4 regions of the Bacillus sp. M5A3_1b genome follow, and region 1 is predicted to be linked to each of the others. Evidence: riboswitches for the same ligand, from Rfam matches in the RefSeq annotation. Region 1 holds a riboswitch; each other region holds the start of a gene.
The links. Region 1 has a riboswitch for lysine ahead of ACLBWW_RS06295 (aspartate kinase). Riboswitches for the same ligand answer to the same signal wherever they lie in the genome.

Region 1 (4,756 bases):
CAAATGATTATAGACTTTATAATACATCACTAAAAATTCCTAATATTCTTTTTTAATTATATAAGAAACCATTATGTTATGGTAAAATTATCAAAATAAATATAAAGGAGAATACATTGTTATGCCTCAAAATTCTCATAACATCGAGCACCGCATCTATACAATGTGTATGATCCAACGAAATAATGAAGTTTTACTTATAAAACGCCCCGATCATCGAGGTTTTCCTGGCTACATCGCTCCTGGCGGAAAAGTAGATTTCCCAGAAAGTATTGTGCAAGCTGCTAAACGAGAAGTAAAAGAAGAAACTGGATTACTTGTTTCAAATTTAACTTTTAAAGGATTAGATGAATACGTAAATCCGAAAGAAAATGTTCGATATATGGTATTTAACTATTGGACAGATTCATTTGAAGGTGAACTCCTTTTGAATCCTCCTGAAGGCGAATTATTATGGGTAGCAATCGATACAGCACTAAATCTTCCTATGCAAAATTGGTTTAAAGAGAGATTCCCATTATTTTTTGAAAAAGGTACGTTTGAAATTCAACGTGTTTGGGACCGAGACTTAGATAAACAAGTTGCTATGACAATTACGCATACGTAAAAAAGGCTTGGTATCTCTCCAAGCTTTTTTTACTTTCCTTCTATTTTCTTAATCTCATAATCAATTTCTAAAAACTTAACTCCAAATATCCACATTCTATGGTTAGCTTCTAATATGTGATTCGTGTTCTCCTTTATAATAAAAGTCTCTGCTAACGGTAAACGAATTGTAAAGAAACGAGTATGTAAATAAATCCCCTCATCTCCTTTACCGTTTCTTCTCAGCTTACTAGTAATGATTAAATCATTACTCTTATTACATAATTTTAAAACTCCAAGCAGTCGCCCAGCCTAATAACGGACGAAACATATAAAAATCTATTACATTCCCTATACGACCAAACCTCGTATCATAATCATATTGCGTCTCAAAATGAATGTGTTCTTTACGCGGTGTATACTTCCAATAACCACGCCCTATTTGAATAAGTGATAATTTATTATCCGTCCAAAATTTTAAAGAAGAAATCCGTTCTCCCGTTTCTTTTCTTATTTCACCTATCGATTCTCCTTCCCCAGCTATTTCAAGTCCAAATCCGATCTTTGTTTTATATAAAAACTTCTGCGGTTCTCCTTCTTTTTTCTCTAAATATGAAATTTCAGTAAAGCGAGCATCCCATTCTGTATGTATATGTGGTTCTTGCGTGTATTCCCATAATTTCTCCATTGTTGTGTTCATTTCTGCCGAAACATAAATAGGCTTTTTCCCCTTCATTCTTCCACCTCCAATGCGCTATAATTTTAATGTACATGCTATGAATTTATTTTGCTACAGTTTTCACAAACTCCTCCAAGAGAAGAAAGAATTTTTAAAATTTATACAAAACACTTGATTCCCCGAAAAATTTAAATTATTATAAAACAAATGTTACCAACAACTTCATAAATCAAACACTCTCGCCTAAAACGTGAGATAGAGGTTGCGATACTTATGATTATTCTAATGGAGACACAGAGATGTCTATGAAATTAGATGAAAGGAAGTATTGCCGAAATCGATATATTTCTCTGCATTTATCGATTGGGGCTGTTTTCGAATAGAAACAGAACTGTCATATGTACAGCAGTGTATGTATGAAGAGCTATCTACAAAAAAGAGATATCATTTTTATGGTATTCCTTTTTTGGCGGTTTTTTTATTAGCTCCGTTTTCTGTTTCCCTTTTCCTGTAACAGCACCATCCTCACTTATTTGAGATGGTGTTTTTTGTTTTTCTCTGGTAACTACAGGAATATTGGGATTTATATATGTCCTAATCTATTCTTAAAAATGGATGAAAGAAGGAATTCGTAATGGAAACGATTGTACAAAAATTTGGTGGCACTTCTGTTGGAAGCGTTGAGCGCATTCAACATGTAGCAAATTTAATTATTGAAGAATATGAACGAGGACATAGCATCGTCTCTGTCGTTTCAGCAATGGGAAAAAGCACAGATGAACTCGTAGCACTTGCTAACGCGATTTCAGAAAATCCGAGTAAACGCGAAATGGATATGCTTCTATCAACAGGAGAGCAAGTGACTATTTCATTATTAACGATGGCACTACAAGCAAAAGGTTATAACGCGATTTCATTAACTGGATGGCAAGCTGGTATTACGACAGAATCTGTACATAATAGTGCACGGATTACTGAAATTCATACAGATCGAATTCAGTCTTATCTTACTGAAGGCACGATTGTTATTGTAGCTGGCTTCCAAGGAATGAGTGAAAACCATGAAATTACAACGCTTGGCCGCGGTGGTTCTGATACAACTGCTGTTGCATTAGCCGCTGCACTGAAAGCAAAAAAATGTGATATTTACACGGATGTGACCGGTGTATATACAACGGACCCACGAGTTGTAAAAGATGCTTATAAATTAGATGAAATTTCTTATGACGAAATGCTAGAACTAGCAAACCTCGGTGCTGGTGTATTACACCCGCGTGCTGTTGAGTTTGCTAAAAATCATAATGTCATGTTAGAAGTTCGCTCAAGTATGGAACAAGAAAACGGAACAATTGTAAAAGGAGAATATAACATGGAACAACAATCAATCGTTAAAGGTATTGCATTTGAAGATAATATTACACGCGTCACAATGAAAGGATTGGAACAAGGTGCACTTTCAACAGTTTTCTCTACATTAGCAGCGGCACATATTAATGTAGATATCATCATTCAAAGTATTACAAATGAAGGAACTGTTCACCTCTCCTTCTCAATCCATTCTAATGATTTAGAAGAAACATTAGAGGTATTGGAACAGAATCAAGAAACACTTCACTATGAATCTGTAGAATATGAAAATCATTTAGCAAAAGTATCCATTGTAGGATCGGGTATGGTCTCTAATCCTGGTGTTGCTGCAAATATGTTCACTACTTTAAAAGAAGAAGATATTCATATTAAAATGGTAAGTACATCAGAAATTAAAGTGTCTGTCGTTATTGACCGCCTTCATTTAGTAACAGGTGTCGAGGCACTGCATCAATCATTTATGGCGAAAATTGAGCCTTTAGTGCAGATGAGTTAATTTCCACCGGTAAAACTTTAAAAAATATATGAATCTATTTCCTTCCTATATCAATAGAAACAGGGTAGGACTGTTTTGTGGGAAAGTCGAAGTTATTCTATCGAATAGCAATTACAGTATCAAATTCTTGAAATGATAGCATTCACGAAATAAAGTTCTCGCATATTTCAATAGTAAAGGGTTTACGAAGTGTTATTCGTTAACAAGATTTTATACACTATGCCCGAAAACACCTTGTCACATTTTCCTACACTGTAACAAGGTGTTTTTTGTTTAGAAGAGATTTTAGTATAATTATGAGGATAATTAAATAATAAATTTATACATATAAGGAGATAAAGACTATGACAAACAACAGATTATTACGAATGGACAATGTCAGCATCGTTGTAGAATCTCTTGATAACGCAATCTCTTTCTTCGAAGAGATTGGATTAAAACTCGAAGGGCGAGCTACTGTCGAAGGTGAATGGGCTGGGCGCGTAACCGGACTCGGTTCTCAGTGCGTGGAGATTGCTATGATGGTTACGCCAGATGGCCATAGCCGAATTGAACTTTCACGCTTTCTCACCCCACCTACTATAGCAGATCACCGGACAGCTCCTGTAAATGCCCTCGGTTATTTGCGCGTCATGTTCACCGTTGAAGACATTGATGAATTGGTATCCAGACTTACTAAGAAGCATGGTGCTCAGCTCGTTGGTGAAGTAGTTCAGTACGAGGACTCGTATCGACTCTGCTACATTCGTGGAACCGAAGGAATTTTAATCGGTTTAGCGGAAGAACTCGGTAACAAATAAGGAATGTTTTACTGAATTAAAAATATTTGAAAGATATTCTTTCTTAATAAAGCTTAGATTTTCAACCCCGTCCTAACTTTAGAACGGGGTTATGCTTGTTTGTTTTTTTAACATACTATCAACATCCTAAAATTATTATAAAACAATTCATTTACTCGTTATACTCTTTCCTAGGAAATATAACTGACTCTTCTCAATTCTTATCATATATATCTTTTCTTTTGAAAAACGATCTGAACTCATTCAACATAACTTTCTTTACATCAGAGTAAAAAACCATCATGAATAGTGCTATCCCTAATAATATCTCTTGCATTCCTTCATAATCAACAAAAGCACTCACAATTAGCAAACCAAATCCAATGTAGAAACCAAATTCATTCTCTTTCTCAAAATCTTCATCTTCATCAATATGTATTTTCTCTTTAAAGCTTTGGTTTCCTTTTATTAATTCATCTAACGTGACATTATACATTTCGCTAAGCAAAATTAAATTATCAATATCCGGACAGCTTTTATCATGTTCCCACTTATACACAGCTTGCCTTGTCACACCAATTTTCTTAGCAACATCTTCCTGTGAAAATCCTTGTGACTCTCGTAATCTTTTAAGTTGTTCTCCTAAGCTCATAACGTCCCCTCCTTTAACAAATTATTACATAAAAGGATCAAAAAAAGAAAGAAACCATTAGTAAAACCCACTGTAAACCACTCGTTTACACTATAAAAAAGAGAGAATAACTCTTTGAGCTATCCTCTCTCTTCTATTAAAACAGATGAATGTTTTCTTTCTTGCAAGCTGCACGTAAATCGTCAGGCCATACAGAA
Region 2 (4,756 bases), 320 kb from region 1:
GCTCTTTTCCCATTTGTGAATCAACACGTAATAAACGAGCAACACGTCCATCAAGACTATCTAACATCATCCCGATAAGTACTAAAATAGCAGCTGATTTATAATATCCTAAAGATGCATAGCCGATTGACAAGAATCCACTATATAAATTTCCGAGCGTAAATAAGTTTGGAATAGCTGCTCTATACAAAATCTGATCCCTTGCTTTCTGTAATAAATTCTTAATTAGTTTATGAAATTTTACTTATTTTATCATACCATAAATTTCTTCCTCATACGAAAAAAATTCCCAATTTGTGAAAGATTTCATAGCGGAATGATTTGAAAAATAAGTGAAAAAAGAAGCAACTTTTATAAAAGTTGCTTCTGGCGCTATTCAAATTTCGTTGTCATTGTTCCGGTTTTATAACGATTGTTAGGGTCGAAACGTAATAAGTCTCCATAAATGAGTTTGTCGGAGAGTTTCAATTCAGTTTTTGCTTTTTCAATATTTGGTTGACATAATGAAATGTCCGCTTCTTCACCTGTATTTCGTTTATAGCACATGTTTTTTGTATAAACATAGTTTTCCGAAACGAAGCTACCATCACGCATTACCATAAGTGGATCTTCTTCTTTAATAAATAGGTCAGTTCCAAATTCAACTGATTGATTTGTTTTAATACCAAGTAAATGAAGTAGCGTTGGTTTAATATCAATTTGACCAGATACTTTAGAAATGACTTTTCCTTCTTGACCAGGTACATGAATAATGAGAGGGACGCGTTGTAATTGCATAGAATCAAACGGTGTAATAGCGTCTTTACCAAGGAACTGAGCCATAGCTGCATTATGGTTTTCAGAAATACCGTAATGATCTCCATAAATGACAATAACGGAATTATCATACAGTCCTTCCTCTTTTAATTGTTTAATAAATAGTTTAAGAGCTTCATCCGTGTAACGAACGGTTGGGAAGTAGCGGTTTACAACACCACTTTCCGAATTAAACTCATCAACATATTGATCTTCTGGATTTAGAAGAAATGGAAAATGATTTGTTAAAGTAATAAATTTTGTATAGAACGGTTGTGGTAAAGATTTTAGCTTTGGAATCGATTGTTCAAAGAACCCTTTATCTTTTAATCCCCAACCGACAGACATTTGTTCTGTGCCTACGTAATCATTTAAATTAAAGTAACGATCATATCCAAGTGCAGGATACATTACATCACGATTCCAAAACGTTTTATCGTTTGAATGGAAGACAGCAGAAGAATATCCGTGTTTTTTTAATTGTTCTGGTGTAGCTGTATATTCATTTGTTGCGTGAGTAAAGAATACAGAACCGCGGTCTAACGGATAAAGCGAATTTTCAACGATAAATTCAGCATCAGAAGTTTTACCTTGTCCCGTTTGATGATAGAAGTTATCGAAATAAAAACTATCTTTAATAAATTCATTTAAAAATGGAGTAATTTCTTTTCCATTTATTTTTTTATTAATAACAAAACTTTGTGTAGATTCCATTGAAATCAAAATTACATTTTTACCTTTTGCAGCTCCAAATAAGTTTTTATCAACTTGCTTATCTTTTGAGTCTGTATAGTTTTTAATTTCAGAGAATCCGTCACCACTTGCAAATACACGTTCAGCCGAAGATTTAGATTGAAGTGTAATATCAAATAGATGATATGTGTATAAACCTAAATTTTTCACGACAGTTTGACGATCAAATGAGCGTGAGAACATTTGTGGCTTATAAATAACTGAAACGACAATTTGTAATGCTAATAGAGCTGTTACACCGCTAAAGAAAGTTCGCTTCTCAGAGCGAGAAAGTGGCGTCTTGTCGCAAAATGTTGGAAATTTACGTGAAAGAAACATTAAAATAATTGCATCTGCAAATAAAAGTAATGTTTTGTACGTAAAGAGTTCTTTTATACTTGTCCCTAAATCAGCCATATTATTTGTTTGAAATAAAACTGGGAACGTAACGAAATCGTTATAAAACCCATAAAACATTGCATTTCCAAATAAAATAAAGGACAGTATAAAACTGATTCCAACTATAATGCGGTTTCGGTGTTTAGATGCAAGTAAAGCAAAACCGAAAAATAAAAGTAACGCAGCTAGTGGATTAATAAAAAGCATAAATTCTTCAAAGAAGTTATCAATTTTAATATCAAATGCTAGCTTGTACACAATATATGTTTTTATCCATAATAAAACGACTGCAACGAGTGCAAATCGCAGTTTTGGAAACAGATGTTGTAGCATAATATACTCCTCTCCTAAAAAGCATGACAGTTCTTGTGAGCCGGTTTGATTAGCTCCTCATTTTATATATACGAACAGTCCTTTGTTATTATGTTTATTATACTATGAGTATCATTATACGAAAATAAAAGAGAGTTGTGGACTTTTTTATAATAATTGAGTAGAAAAAGGGCAGTGGGAGACAATAAAACGGAGTTTCTATGTATGATAATTATCGTGCGCAGAAAGAATCGTGTAATAATACGGAGGTTATAATGCGAAGATTATTATATTTTATAGTATGCAGTAGTGTTATACTTTTTGCTTCACCGAGTGTGTCGGTAGCCCAATATGATGCACCTCTTATGGAAGATGCCCTTTATTCTGTTTTATTTCCGAAAATAAATAAAGCAATTGAAAAACAATATGGGAGCTTGAAGCCTTATCAATGTCCTAAAATTATTAGTTTAAAAAAAGTGTATAGCGGTACATATTTATTTCAAGCAAGTATTGAAGTAACGAAGTATGAACGAGTTGCTGGGAAAATTGCTCCACCATTTGAGAAGGTAACGATTACATTTAATAATGAAGAAGGCGAATGGGAAGTGTCAAAGATTTCAGTAAAGCGCTTACCAAATGATACGAAATTAAACTGTAAAAAAACAATATAAAAAATTGTTTGACAAATAAAATGATCCTTTGGTATTGTTAATAGCAACAATTAGATGTTTGAAAATTAAATAGACTTACCTCATCTACTCTCAAAGGTAGAGGCCGCGATAGGAAAGAGTAAGCTATGGGAGATTTAATGGAATCTGTGATCATAGGTTGAAAGGGACTATTGCCGAAATATAAGAATAACCATCTTATTCATATATTGGGACTGCATTGAATAAATGTAGTACTGTCATAATATTTATTTTATGGAGAGCTATTTGGAGATGTTGATGCGGTTTCTTATTTTGAGGAGATAACAACTCGTTTATTTTTTCAATATATATTTTTCCTAATAAGAAACGCGTGTGAACATTGTTCCGCGCGTTTTTTGTCTATCTAAAAGCGTGCTGCAATGAATAGAAGATTGGGGTTATGAGTTTTAGAGGAAATAAGGGAGGAATTCAAATGTATTTACACGGCACGAGCCGAATCAATGGGCAAGGACACTTAGAAATTGGAGGGTGCGATACGACGCAGCTAGCAAAACAATACGGAACACCACTTTATGTATACGATGAAGAGTCAATTCGAGGAAAGTGCCGCGCGTTTCATCGTGCGTTTAAAGAAAGTGGTTTCTCTTATCAAGTAGCATATGCAAGCAAGGCGTTCTTGTGCATGGAGATGTGCCGAGTGGCTCGTGAAGAGAATATGTCATTAGATGTTGTTTCTGGAGGAGAATTATATACTGCGCTGCAAGCAGGATTTCCGGCATCACGCATTCATTTTCACGGCAATAATAAAACAGAAGAAGAAATTGTGATGGCTCTTCAGGCGAATATTGGTTGTTTTGTCGTAGATAATTTCTTAGAATTAGAAATTTTGCATGATTTAGCAGTGCAACATGGGAAATTTGTGAACATATTAATTCGTGTAACGCCCGGAGTAGAGGCGCACACACATGAATATATTACAACAGGCCAAGATGATTCGAAATTTGGATTTGGCGTGTCAAATGGTCAAGCGATGCAAGTAATTGAGATTGCTTTACAAAAATCAAATTATAATGTGTTAGGAATTCATTCACATATCGGATCACAAATATTTGAAACGGCCGGCTTTGTGCGAGCGATTGAAGTTCTTCGTCAATTTTTAGAAGAAGTGAGAGAGCGAACAAACTATGTAGTAAAAGTGCTAAATGTAGGCGGAGGATTCGGAATACGCTACACAGAGTCAGATACACCATTAACTCTTGAGACATATGTGCGAGCTGTAACAAGTGCTGTGAGGGAACAATTTACAGTATGTAATTATCCCCTGCCAGAAATATGGGTTGAACCAGGCCGTAGTATTGTAGGGGATGCTGGAACGACAATTTATACAGTCGGATCTGTGAAAGACATTCCTGGTATTCGGAAATATGTATCAGTGGATGGTGGGATGACTGATAATTTAAGACCTGCTTTATATAACGCTCGTTATGAAGCGATGTTAGCGAATCGAGGGAATGATGAGAATGAGGAACTTGTCTCGATTGCTGGGAAGTGCTGTGAGAGTGGAGATATGTTAATTTGGGATATCACTCTACCGAAAGTTGCTTCAGCCGATTTATTAGCAATTTCTTGTACAGGGGCATATGGATACTCGATGGCGAATAATTATAATCGGATTCGTAGACCAGCTGTCGTCTTCGCGAAAGGCGGCACATCACAAATTGTTGTAGAGCGTGAAACATATGAAAATATTATTGGGAACGATCGCATACGTATTAAAGAACTTGTGTGAATGGGAAAAAGGAGTTGTTCGGATGGGCAATTCCTTTTTTATAAAATAAAATAATTAAAATATATCGGAAAACTAGGAT
Region 3 (4,756 bases), on a different contig from region 1:
TAAATCCCATCATAAAGACAATCGTAAGCATATATAAACTCGAATCCACGAGCGTTAATATACCGAAACCAGCTGTCATAGCAATTGCTTTTAAATCATTTGTCGCTCTCGCCATTAAATCACCAGTACGATTTTTATGATAAAACGTCGGTGTCATCTTAAGTAAATGCCCCATAAATTTAGAGCGCATCGTCTTCTCCAGTACGAATGCTCCCCCAAACAATTGATGTTGCCAAACGAAAGTAAGACCATATCCAATTACCGTAACCCCTATTAAAATAAGAATAAATTGCATAATTGCTGCATTCGTTAACGTTCCTGTTTTTATATTATCAATCGTAACCCCTAACACTTTCGGGGGAATGACTTCAACTATATTTACAATTAAAAGAGCTCCAATGGCGATACTATATCTCTTCCAATGCTCTTTAAAAAACCATTTTAACTTTAGTAATACTGATAACAATGTAACCTCTCCCTTCTCGTTCTCGTTTCACTCCCATTTCTTTACCCACTATCCAGATCCATCACATTTACATTTCGTAATCCATACAGTCTCATCACATTTTTCCACCTTCCAAATTTTTATATAGTAACGTGGAAAATAAACAAAAAAAAGCATACCGCCGCTTGACGATATGCACAAAAATGCATAAAAGCGTACGTTACGATATACGCAACGTACGCTTTTTATAAGACAAAGATGCCTTATATATCCGCACGGGTTGCGTAATGATATGAATGTTTTCTGCCATTTAACAGAGCTAAGCCCATCACATTTACGATTACAATCATTACGCACACCCCCTTCATTTATTTTCCATTTATAATCTTACAACTTTATTGAGTATTCTGTCAATTGTTTTTTTTACAAACCGAATAAAAATATACGCTACATCATTTTGAAATAAGGGAATCTTCTGTAAGAAAGGGCATACAAAATAAAAAAAGAATAAGAAATCGTTTTCACAAACATTTCATTTGAAAAATGTTATCAAACACCCTACAATCACCTTATACTCACTCTTACAAGTTGCTATTTTAGGAGGACTAATCATGACAACTAGCAATACGTACAAATTTTATTTAGACGGAGAATGGAGAGAAAGCTCTTCAGGAGAAACAATCGAAATTCCATCTCCATACTTACACGAAGTAATTGGACAAGTACAAGCAATTACTCGCGGAGAAGTAGATGAAGCAATTGCATCTGCAAAAGAAGCTCAAAAATCATGGGCGGAAGCTTCTCTACAAGATCGCGCAAAATATTTATATAAATGGGCTGATGAGCTCGTAAATATGCAAGATGAAATTGCCGATATCATTATGAAAGAAGTCGGTAAAGGTTATAAAGATGCGAAGAAAGAAGTTGTTCGTACAGCTGATTTCATTCGTTACACAATCGAAGAAGCTCTTCATATGCACGGAGAAAGCATGATGGGCGATAGCTTCCCTGGCGGAACGAAATCTAAACTTGCGATCATCCAACGCGCACCCCTTGGTGTTGTATTAGCAATCGCACCATTTAACTACCCAGTAAACTTATCTGCTGCAAAACTTGCACCAGCATTAATTATGGGTAACGCTGTTATTTTCAAACCAGCAACTCAAGGTGCAATTAGTGGTATTAAAATGGTTGAAGCACTTCATAAAGCTGGCCTTCCAAAAGGTCTTGTAAACGTAGCTACAGGACGCGGTTCTGTAATTGGTGACTACTTAGTAGAACACGAAGGCATCAATATGGTATCGTTCACAGGTGGTACAAACACAGGTAAACATTTAGCGAAAAAAGCTGCAATGATTCCACTTGTATTAGAACTTGGTGGTAAAGACCCTGGTATCGTTCGTGAAGATGCTGACTTACAAGATGCTGCAAACCATATCGTAAGCGGTGCATTCTCTTACTCTGGTCAACGTTGTACTGCTATTAAACGTGTACTTGTACACGAAAACGTAGCGGACGAGCTTGTTAGCTTATTAAAAGCGCAAGTAGCTGAGCTATCAGTTGGATCTCCAGAACAAGACAGCACAATCGTTCCATTAATCGACGACAAGTCTGCTGACTTCGTTCAAGGCTTAGTTGACGACGCTGTTGAAAAAGGTGCAACAATCGTTATCGGTAACAAACGTGAGCGTAACTTAATTTACCCAACATTAATCGACCACGTAACAGAAGAAATGAAAGTTGCTTGGGAAGAGCCATTCGGCCCAATCCTTCCAATCATCCGTGTTTCTTCAGATGAGCAAGCAATTGAAATTGCTAACAAATCAGAGTTCGGCTTACAAGCAAGTGTCTTCACAAAAGACATTAACAAAGCATTTGCAATTGCTAACAAAATCGAAACTGGTTCTGTTCAAATTAACGGACGTACAGAGCGCGGCCCTGACCACTTCCCATTCATCGGTGTAAAAGGTTCAGGTATGGGCGCACAAGGTATTCGTAAGAGCCTTGAGTCTATGACACGTGAAAAAGTAACTGTATTAAACTTAGTTTAATCTTATATGTAGAAGCTGATCTAATTTTGGATCAGCTTCTTTTTATATCAAATAATTATTCATTCCTAATAACAAACTCTTCTCTATAATCTGATTATTACTATATCCATTGACGTATAAAAATTCATTTGTTACTCTTAAAGACGTTAATTTAATATTTAAATCCTCATTCGTATCTCGGTGAGGTAGAGGTTGCAGTCATTAAGAGTATCATTTCAGGAGATGTAGTGGCATTGATGAAGGAATGAGAAAGGAATGATTGCCGAAGTAAGCCCGTGTCCACCATGCACGCTTGCTGGGTCTGCATTTAATAAGTGCAGAACTGTCACAAACGAAACGTTTCGTTTGTGGAGAGCTATCGAGAGGTATGTCGTGGGTTTCTTATAAGATAGAAAGCATGTAGCGGCAAATTACGTGCTTTTTTTGTTTTGTTTGGGACTTCTCTTCTCTACTAAGAAGACATACATATCTCCTCGCTTGACTTGGTTATACTAACTTTGGAGGTATTTTCTATGCAACAAAAAAAATGGGGCTTTTGGGTATTAACAGCTTTCGTTGTCGGTAACATGGTTGGCGCTGGTATTTTCATGGTGCCAAGTACGTTGGCACAAACAGCAAGCCCTCTCGGTGTCACTTTAGCTTGGTTAACAACAGGGTTTGGTGTTTTAATGCTAGCTCTTGTTTTCGGTAATTTAGCAATTCGTCGTCCTGATTTAACGACAGGACCACAAAGTCATGCATATGCTTTATTCTCAACACCAAAAAAGAAAAAAATGGCTGGTTTCAGTATGGTATGGGGATATTGGGTTGCAAACTGGGCAAGTAACGTTGCCATCATTACATCTTTCGCGGGATATTTATCACTCTTTTTCCCAATTATGAAAGATACACGACTACTCTTTTCAATCGGCTTGTTCGATATAGAAGTCGGAAAACTAATTACATTTACGATTTGTTCCATCTTACTTTGGGGAACTCATATTATATTAACAAACGGTGTAAGCGGAGCTGGAAAGCTAAACTTCTTAGCAACAACAACGAAAGTAACTGGATTCCTTTTATTCATCGTCGTTACTTTATTTGCATTCGAAGCTTCTAAGTTTGGACAATGGTACACACCGATGATCGATAAATCAGGTGTATCACACGGCCTTCTTTCACAAGTAAACTTAGCTGCTCTTACAACGCTTTGGGCATTTATCGGAATTGAATCGGCAGTACTTTTATCAAACCGTGCTACCTCTCCTAAAACAGTAAAACGCGCAACAGTTGCAGGATTACTTATTACAGTTGCGATTTACTTAGGAATTACAATTTTAACAATGGGTGTACTTCACGTTGATAAATTACAAGCTTCTGAACGTCCATTAGCAGATGCATTAAACGCTGCAATGGGTCATGGCGGCGGGAAACTGATGGCATTACTTGCTCTTACTTCCCTATTCGGTTCTATATTAGGCTGGATTTTATTAAGCTCAGAAGTACCGTATCAAGCAGCAAAAGAAGGTTTCTTCCCTTCCTTCTTCACAAAAACAAATAAAAAAGGAAGTCCAATTTACTCATTACGATTAACAAACATTATGTCGCAAGTGTTCTTATTCTCAACATTATCAGGAACTATTGCGGAAGCTTATACATTCGTTATTACCGTATCAACACTGGCCTACCTCATTCCATATCTCGTTTCACCAATCTTCCAGTTAAAACTAGTCGCAACTGGTGAAACATATAAAAATGAAATGCGGGCAAGAATTACAGATGGCATAGTCGCAGTGATCGCACTTTGCTACGCACTATGGGTTATTAAAACCGGCGCATCCGATATAAAAACGTTCCTTCTCGGAATTGGTTTATTCGTAATCGGCTTTGCCTTCTATCCATTAATGAATCGTGATCAGAAAAAAAATAACGAAAAGAAAAACGAGCAAGTTGCATAACGCAATTTGCTCGTTTTTTCTTTTATAAAACATATATAATAGAACAAAGAGGTGAAAAACATGTCAATCGAATCGCTATGGAGCAGCCGCTTCCAACAACATATTCAAAATATCATTACATACTTTGCACGTATGATTAACGGTTTACTATATAGCTTTATCTTCGTTGCCTGTATAGGTGCTTACTATTATGCAAAGTTTCTTAAAACAGCTCCTTCTAAAGGACTATCTTTATTACTTATTACAATCGTCCTAACAGCGATTATAACGAGATGTCCTATCCGTACATTTATTCAAAAACCTGATGCTGTCTATTTACTTGC
Region 4 (4,756 bases), on a different contig from region 1:
GCTTGGCTTATTCGCTGGATTCGTTGATTCAACTGGTGGTGGTGGCTGGGGTCCGATTACGACACCTGTACTTTTGGCAAGAGGAAATGAAGCTAGAAAAGTTATCGGATCTGTAGATACGAGCGAATTTCCTGTTTCACTCGCTGCAACAATTGGATTTTTCATTTCACTTGGATGGGAACAAGTAAGCTGGGTTTGGGTATTTTCTCTCATGCTCGGTGGTATCGTTGCGGCACCGATCGCTGCATGGTTAGTGCGCATCGTTCCTTCTCATTTACTTGGCGTATTAGTTGGCGGCCTTATTATCTTTACAAACATTCGTACACTGCTTACTACATTTAAAGTTGATCCAACTATTATTTCACTTTCTTACGTGGCAGTTGGTCTTGTCGTTATTATTTCTATTTTCATTGCTGTTCGCAATCATTCCAAGCGTTCTAACGCATCGACAGCTGGATATCCGAATGATCAAAAACAAATGCTACCATAACGATAAAAATACCGCCCGATATACTTCGAGCGGTATTTTTTATTGTTCTATTTTCCAATTAATCATCGTTTCTGTAGTGCCAATTCTCTTCATATGTAGTTTCTCTAATACACGAATCGAGCTAATATTTTCAAGAAGTGTCTCTGCAATAATCGTTTCTACCTCTTCTGTTTGAAAAGCCCAATTTATTAGCTCTCTTACAGCTTCTGTCGCATACCCTTTATTCCAATATTTCTCAATAAATCCGTAACCAATTTCTACTATATGTTCCTCATTTGGTTTCCCTTTAAACCCTATATCACCTAGAACGATGTCATCTTCTTTTCGAATGACATACCACGCACCCCAAGGTAATACTTCCTTATCTTTTTTTACAGTTTCTACATGTCCTACAATATGTGGACCACTATCATATCCTTGCTTGCTCGCAACGTGCATCCTCTCTTCTGTACACGGTACTATATAGAGCCTTTCTGTTTCTAATTTCATGTTGATTTCCCCTTTTCAATTAAACAATACTTCAATTTTACCAGAAATAAAAAGAATATTCATTCTATTCATCAGATTTATACTTATTCTTTGAAACGAATTTAAGGAATAATCCTCTTTTAATAGTTATGTCGAATTATATTTTCTGAATTTTCTTTTAATTTTAGAGGGTTTTTCAATATTTTTTGCGAAACATTTGTATAACAATTTTTTCTTTGCTTATTGTTACATAATAGTAAGTTCGGGTGGAGTTTTGCAAGCGTTTCCTATACAATAACCGATATTTTTTGACTTTTCCTAACAAAATATCTTGCAATATATTCAGAAAGTCATTACAATTGCCATATATTAAAAATCTTAGCAATATATCAAATCCTCATCAATCCGATGAGGTAGAGGTTGCGACTTTTATGAGTAAAACGGACGAGACACAGAGAATGTCACCGACTCCGTTTGAAAGGAAAAGTTGCCGAAGTTTATATTTCTTCTCTGGAATTATGAGCTGGGGCTGTCTCCGAAAGGAACAGAACTGTCACGTTTACAAAATTACCGTGTAAACGTGGGGTGCTATCTTAACGGAAGGGTATGATGGGGTGGTTATTTGTGAAACGTTCCGCCAAATTCCTTTGGCGGTTTTTTGTATTTTTCTCCCCCGTTCCTTCCTATCTTACAAGAAAAGGAGTGTTGAACATGAATAGCGCAACGAATCAAGCTACCTCTAAAACGCAAACTACACAAGGACAAGGTGAATTAAAACGCGGATTAAAATCTCGTCACCTTACGATGATTTCTCTCGGTGGTACAATCGGTACCGGACTATTTCTTGCCAGCGGTGGTGTCATCCATTCAGCTGGACCTGGTGGCGCATTAATTGCATACGCCGCAATTGGGATTATGGTTTACTTTTTAATGACAAGCTTAGCTGAACTCGCAGCTTACATGCCTGTTACTGGATCTTTTAGTACTTATGCAACAAAATTTGTTGATCCGTCCCTTGGCTTTGCACTTGGATGGAACTATTGGTATAACTGGGCCATTACAATTGCTGCTGAACTCGCTGCTGTAACATTAATTATGAAATTTTGGTTCCCTGATACCCCTTCTCTTATTTGGAGTGGATTATGTTTAGCTATTATTTTCCTTTTAAACTATTTATCTGTTAAAGGGTTTGGTGAATCTGAATATTGGTTCGCACTTATTAAAGTAGTTACTATTATTATCTTTTTAATTGTCGGCTTTATGATGATTTTCGGAATTATGGGTGGCGAAACTGTTGGCTTCAAAAACTTTACAGTTGCAGATGCACCATTTAATGGCGGCATTATGGCAATTATCGGTGTATTTATGGCTGCTGGTTTCTCCTTCCAAGGAACTGAATTATTAGGAGTAGCTGCTGGTGAAACTGCTGATCCAGAGCGTAACATTCCAAAAGCAATTCGTTCTATCTTTTGGCGTATTCTTTTATTCTATATCCTTGCGATTCTCGTTATCGGTTTATTAATTCCTTATACAACTGAAAGCCTTGCCGCAAGCGATGTTACAGTAAGTCCGTTTACACTTATTTTTGAAAAAGCGGGCGTTGCCTTTGCTGCTTCTGTTATGAACGCTGTTATTTTAACGGCAGTACTATCTGCTGGTAACTCTGGTATGTATGCATCAACTCGTATGCTTTGGGACTTAGCTCGCCAAGGTAAAGCACCAAAATTCTTAGGCAAATTAGACAGCCGCGGTGTACCTGTTAACGCATTAATCGTAACGTCAATTGTCGGTAGTATCGCTTTCATTGCTTCCTTATTCGGCGACGGTGTTGTATACATTTGGTTATTAAACGCATCTGGAATGTCAGGCTTTATCGCATGGGTCGGAATCGCAATTAGTCATTACCGTTTCCGTAAAGCATATATCGCACAAGGTAAAGATTTAAAAGACTTACCATATAGAGCAAAATGGTTCCCGTTCGGTCCAATCTTCGCATTTGCACTTTGTGTCATCGTAATTTTAGGACAAAACTACGGTGCATTTATGGGTGAATCAATTGATTGGAACGGCGTACTCGTTTCTTACATCGGTTTACCACTCTTCTTAGTACTATGGTTAGGATATAAATTTACGAAGAAAACGAAAGTGATTCCACTTGATAAATGTGAATTGAAATAAAGTGAAACGAGCAAACAAATATGTTTGCTCGTTTTTTATTCCAATGCTTCTCCCTTCCCTATTGCTCCTGTTTTTGCAATAATAAAGGAAATATACATAAAGGTTGGGATACCATGAACATTCGCATTACTGATGAAGCAAAAGCAGCTATACATAGATTAGAACGTGAAGACAAAAAAATCATTCGCATTAGAGGAACAATGACAAACTCTTGCAGTATTTTCATTGATGTTGATTTAATTTGGGATACATATGATGCAGATGATGTTGTATATGAAGATGCTGAGTTTATCGTACAAATGGATTCATTTACGAAAGACTACACTGGTGATACGGTGACACTTGATTATAAAACGACAGGTTTTAGTATTACGACTCCGAGTGAGACTTTAGTTTATGGGTTGCCGATTAAAAAATAAAAATTATTTTCAGCTGATCAATGAGGTGAAAAATGGGTAATTATGTTCCGTTAAAATTTTTATTTAATGAAGAATTAGCAGAAATAATGGCTGATTCTATTTGTAAACACGATCCTAATTTCTCTAAAAGAAACTTCGTATCTTCCGTCACATGTAAAGTTGAAAATTTAGAGTTAAAGCAACGTATAGAAGTAATAGCAGATGAATTACATACTGCATTACAAAAAGATTTTAATGAAGCAATACATATTTTACTGAAAACATTGGGACCAGAAAACACAACAGAAGTAGGTACATTTACAAACGGCTATATGTATATGCCTATTGCAAAATACGTTGAAAAATATGGGCTTAACGATTTTGAAACCTCATGTAACGCCATGTATGAAATAACAAAAAGGAATACTGCTGAATATGCCATTCGGCCTTTTCTCAAAACATACCATGAAAACACACTACACATATTACAACAGTGGATTCATGACGAAAACAGCCACATTAGGAGATTAGTTTCCGAAGGTACAAGACCAAGACTTCCTTGGGCTAAAAAAATGGGAGCTCTGAAAGGTGACTTTAAGAACAATTTACAGCTTCTTGAACCATTAATGAATGATCCTTCTAAATATGTCCAAAAATCAGTAGCCAATCATATTAACGATATTACGAAAGACGATAAAGAACTCGTTTTTCAATGGTTGCAGCAGTTACGTGATAAACAGCATCCTGTTAACCCTTGGATTATAAAACATGGGTTAAGAACGGTAATAAAAAGTGGTACTTTGCCAAAAGATTTTTCTTTTTAAGTATTTTAAACAAAACCGCTTATGCTTCAAAAATGAAGTATAAGCGGTTTTCTCTTTCAAACATTACCCTTGTCTTAAAATATTTTGAAACATTTTTGGCTTATTTCGTTCAAAGCTTTCTATAAGTTCTTTTCCAAATATCGTTATACTCTCCTCCCAAGGATGGCCTAAATAGCCCCACTTAAAGTCTTTCTGAATAAAGAAGTAGTAATCTCCATTCGGAAATACAGGTATCATCCACTCATCAAATTCATTTCTTTCAAACTCAAAATGTGGATTCACCCAATAACACTCATGTTGCCAATCCAGTGCCATAATATATTCATTTGATCCTGTAATTTCTTGAAAAGCTTGTAACGCTTTATCTTCCAGATCGCTATATATATTTATATCTATCG

Region 2: it holds a riboswitch for lysine, as region 1 does, so the genes downstream of both, lysA (diaminopimelate decarboxylase) here and ACLBWW_RS06295 (aspartate kinase) in region 1, are expected to answer to the same signal.
Region 3: it holds a riboswitch for lysine, as region 1 does, so the genes downstream of both, ACLBWW_RS20660 (amino acid permease) here and ACLBWW_RS06295 (aspartate kinase) in region 1, are expected to answer to the same signal.
Region 4: it holds a riboswitch for lysine, as region 1 does, so the genes downstream of both, ACLBWW_RS14720 (amino acid permease) here and ACLBWW_RS06295 (aspartate kinase) in region 1, are expected to answer to the same signal.

The regions. Positions count from the first base shown of each region.
Region 1 covers NZ_JBKEZY010000002.1:23,044-27,799, forward strand. The annotation lists gene ACLBWW_RS06280 (8-oxo-dGTP diphosphatase) at 122-607, shown strand; partial or broken gene ACLBWW_RS06285 (YndJ family protein) at 637-888, opposite strand; partial or broken gene ACLBWW_RS06290 (hypothetical protein) at 875-1,321, opposite strand; lysine riboswitch at 1,513-1,699, shown strand; gene ACLBWW_RS06295 (aspartate kinase) at 1,899-3,128, shown strand; gene ACLBWW_RS06300 (VOC family protein) at 3,473-3,928, shown strand; gene ACLBWW_RS06305 (helix-turn-helix domain-containing protein) at 4,122-4,559, opposite strand; gene asnA (aspartate--ammonia ligase) at 4,696-4,756, opposite strand, start outside.
Region 2 covers NZ_JBKEZY010000002.1:340,540-345,295, reverse strand. The annotation lists gene pssA (CDP-diacylglycerol--serine O-phosphatidyltransferase) at 1-190, opposite strand, end outside; gene ACLBWW_RS07950 (LTA synthase family protein) at 373-2,259, opposite strand; gene ACLBWW_RS07945 (DUF3888 domain-containing protein) at 2,514-2,909, shown strand; lysine riboswitch at 2,999-3,180, shown strand; gene lysA (diaminopimelate decarboxylase) at 3,361-4,677, shown strand.
Region 3 covers NZ_JBKEZY010000007.1:191,379-196,134, forward strand. The annotation lists gene ACLBWW_RS20650 (ABC transporter ATP-binding protein) at 1-466, opposite strand, end outside; gene gapN (NADP-dependent glyceraldehyde-3-phosphate dehydrogenase) at 1,057-2,496, shown strand; lysine riboswitch at 2,675-2,862, shown strand; gene ACLBWW_RS20660 (amino acid permease) at 3,009-4,433, shown strand; gene ACLBWW_RS20665 (ABC transporter permease) at 4,494-4,756, shown strand, end outside.
Region 4 covers NZ_JBKEZY010000004.1:407,698-412,453, forward strand. The annotation lists gene ACLBWW_RS14710 (sulfite exporter TauE/SafE family protein) at 1-490, shown strand, start outside; gene ACLBWW_RS14715 (GNAT family N-acetyltransferase) at 530-979, opposite strand; lysine riboswitch at 1,365-1,557, shown strand; gene ACLBWW_RS14720 (amino acid permease) at 1,670-3,136, shown strand; gene ACLBWW_RS14725 (iron-sulfur cluster biosynthesis family protein) at 3,250-3,555, shown strand; gene ACLBWW_RS14730 (DNA alkylation repair protein) at 3,588-4,358, shown strand; gene ACLBWW_RS14735 (DUF2716 domain-containing protein) at 4,422-4,756, opposite strand, start outside.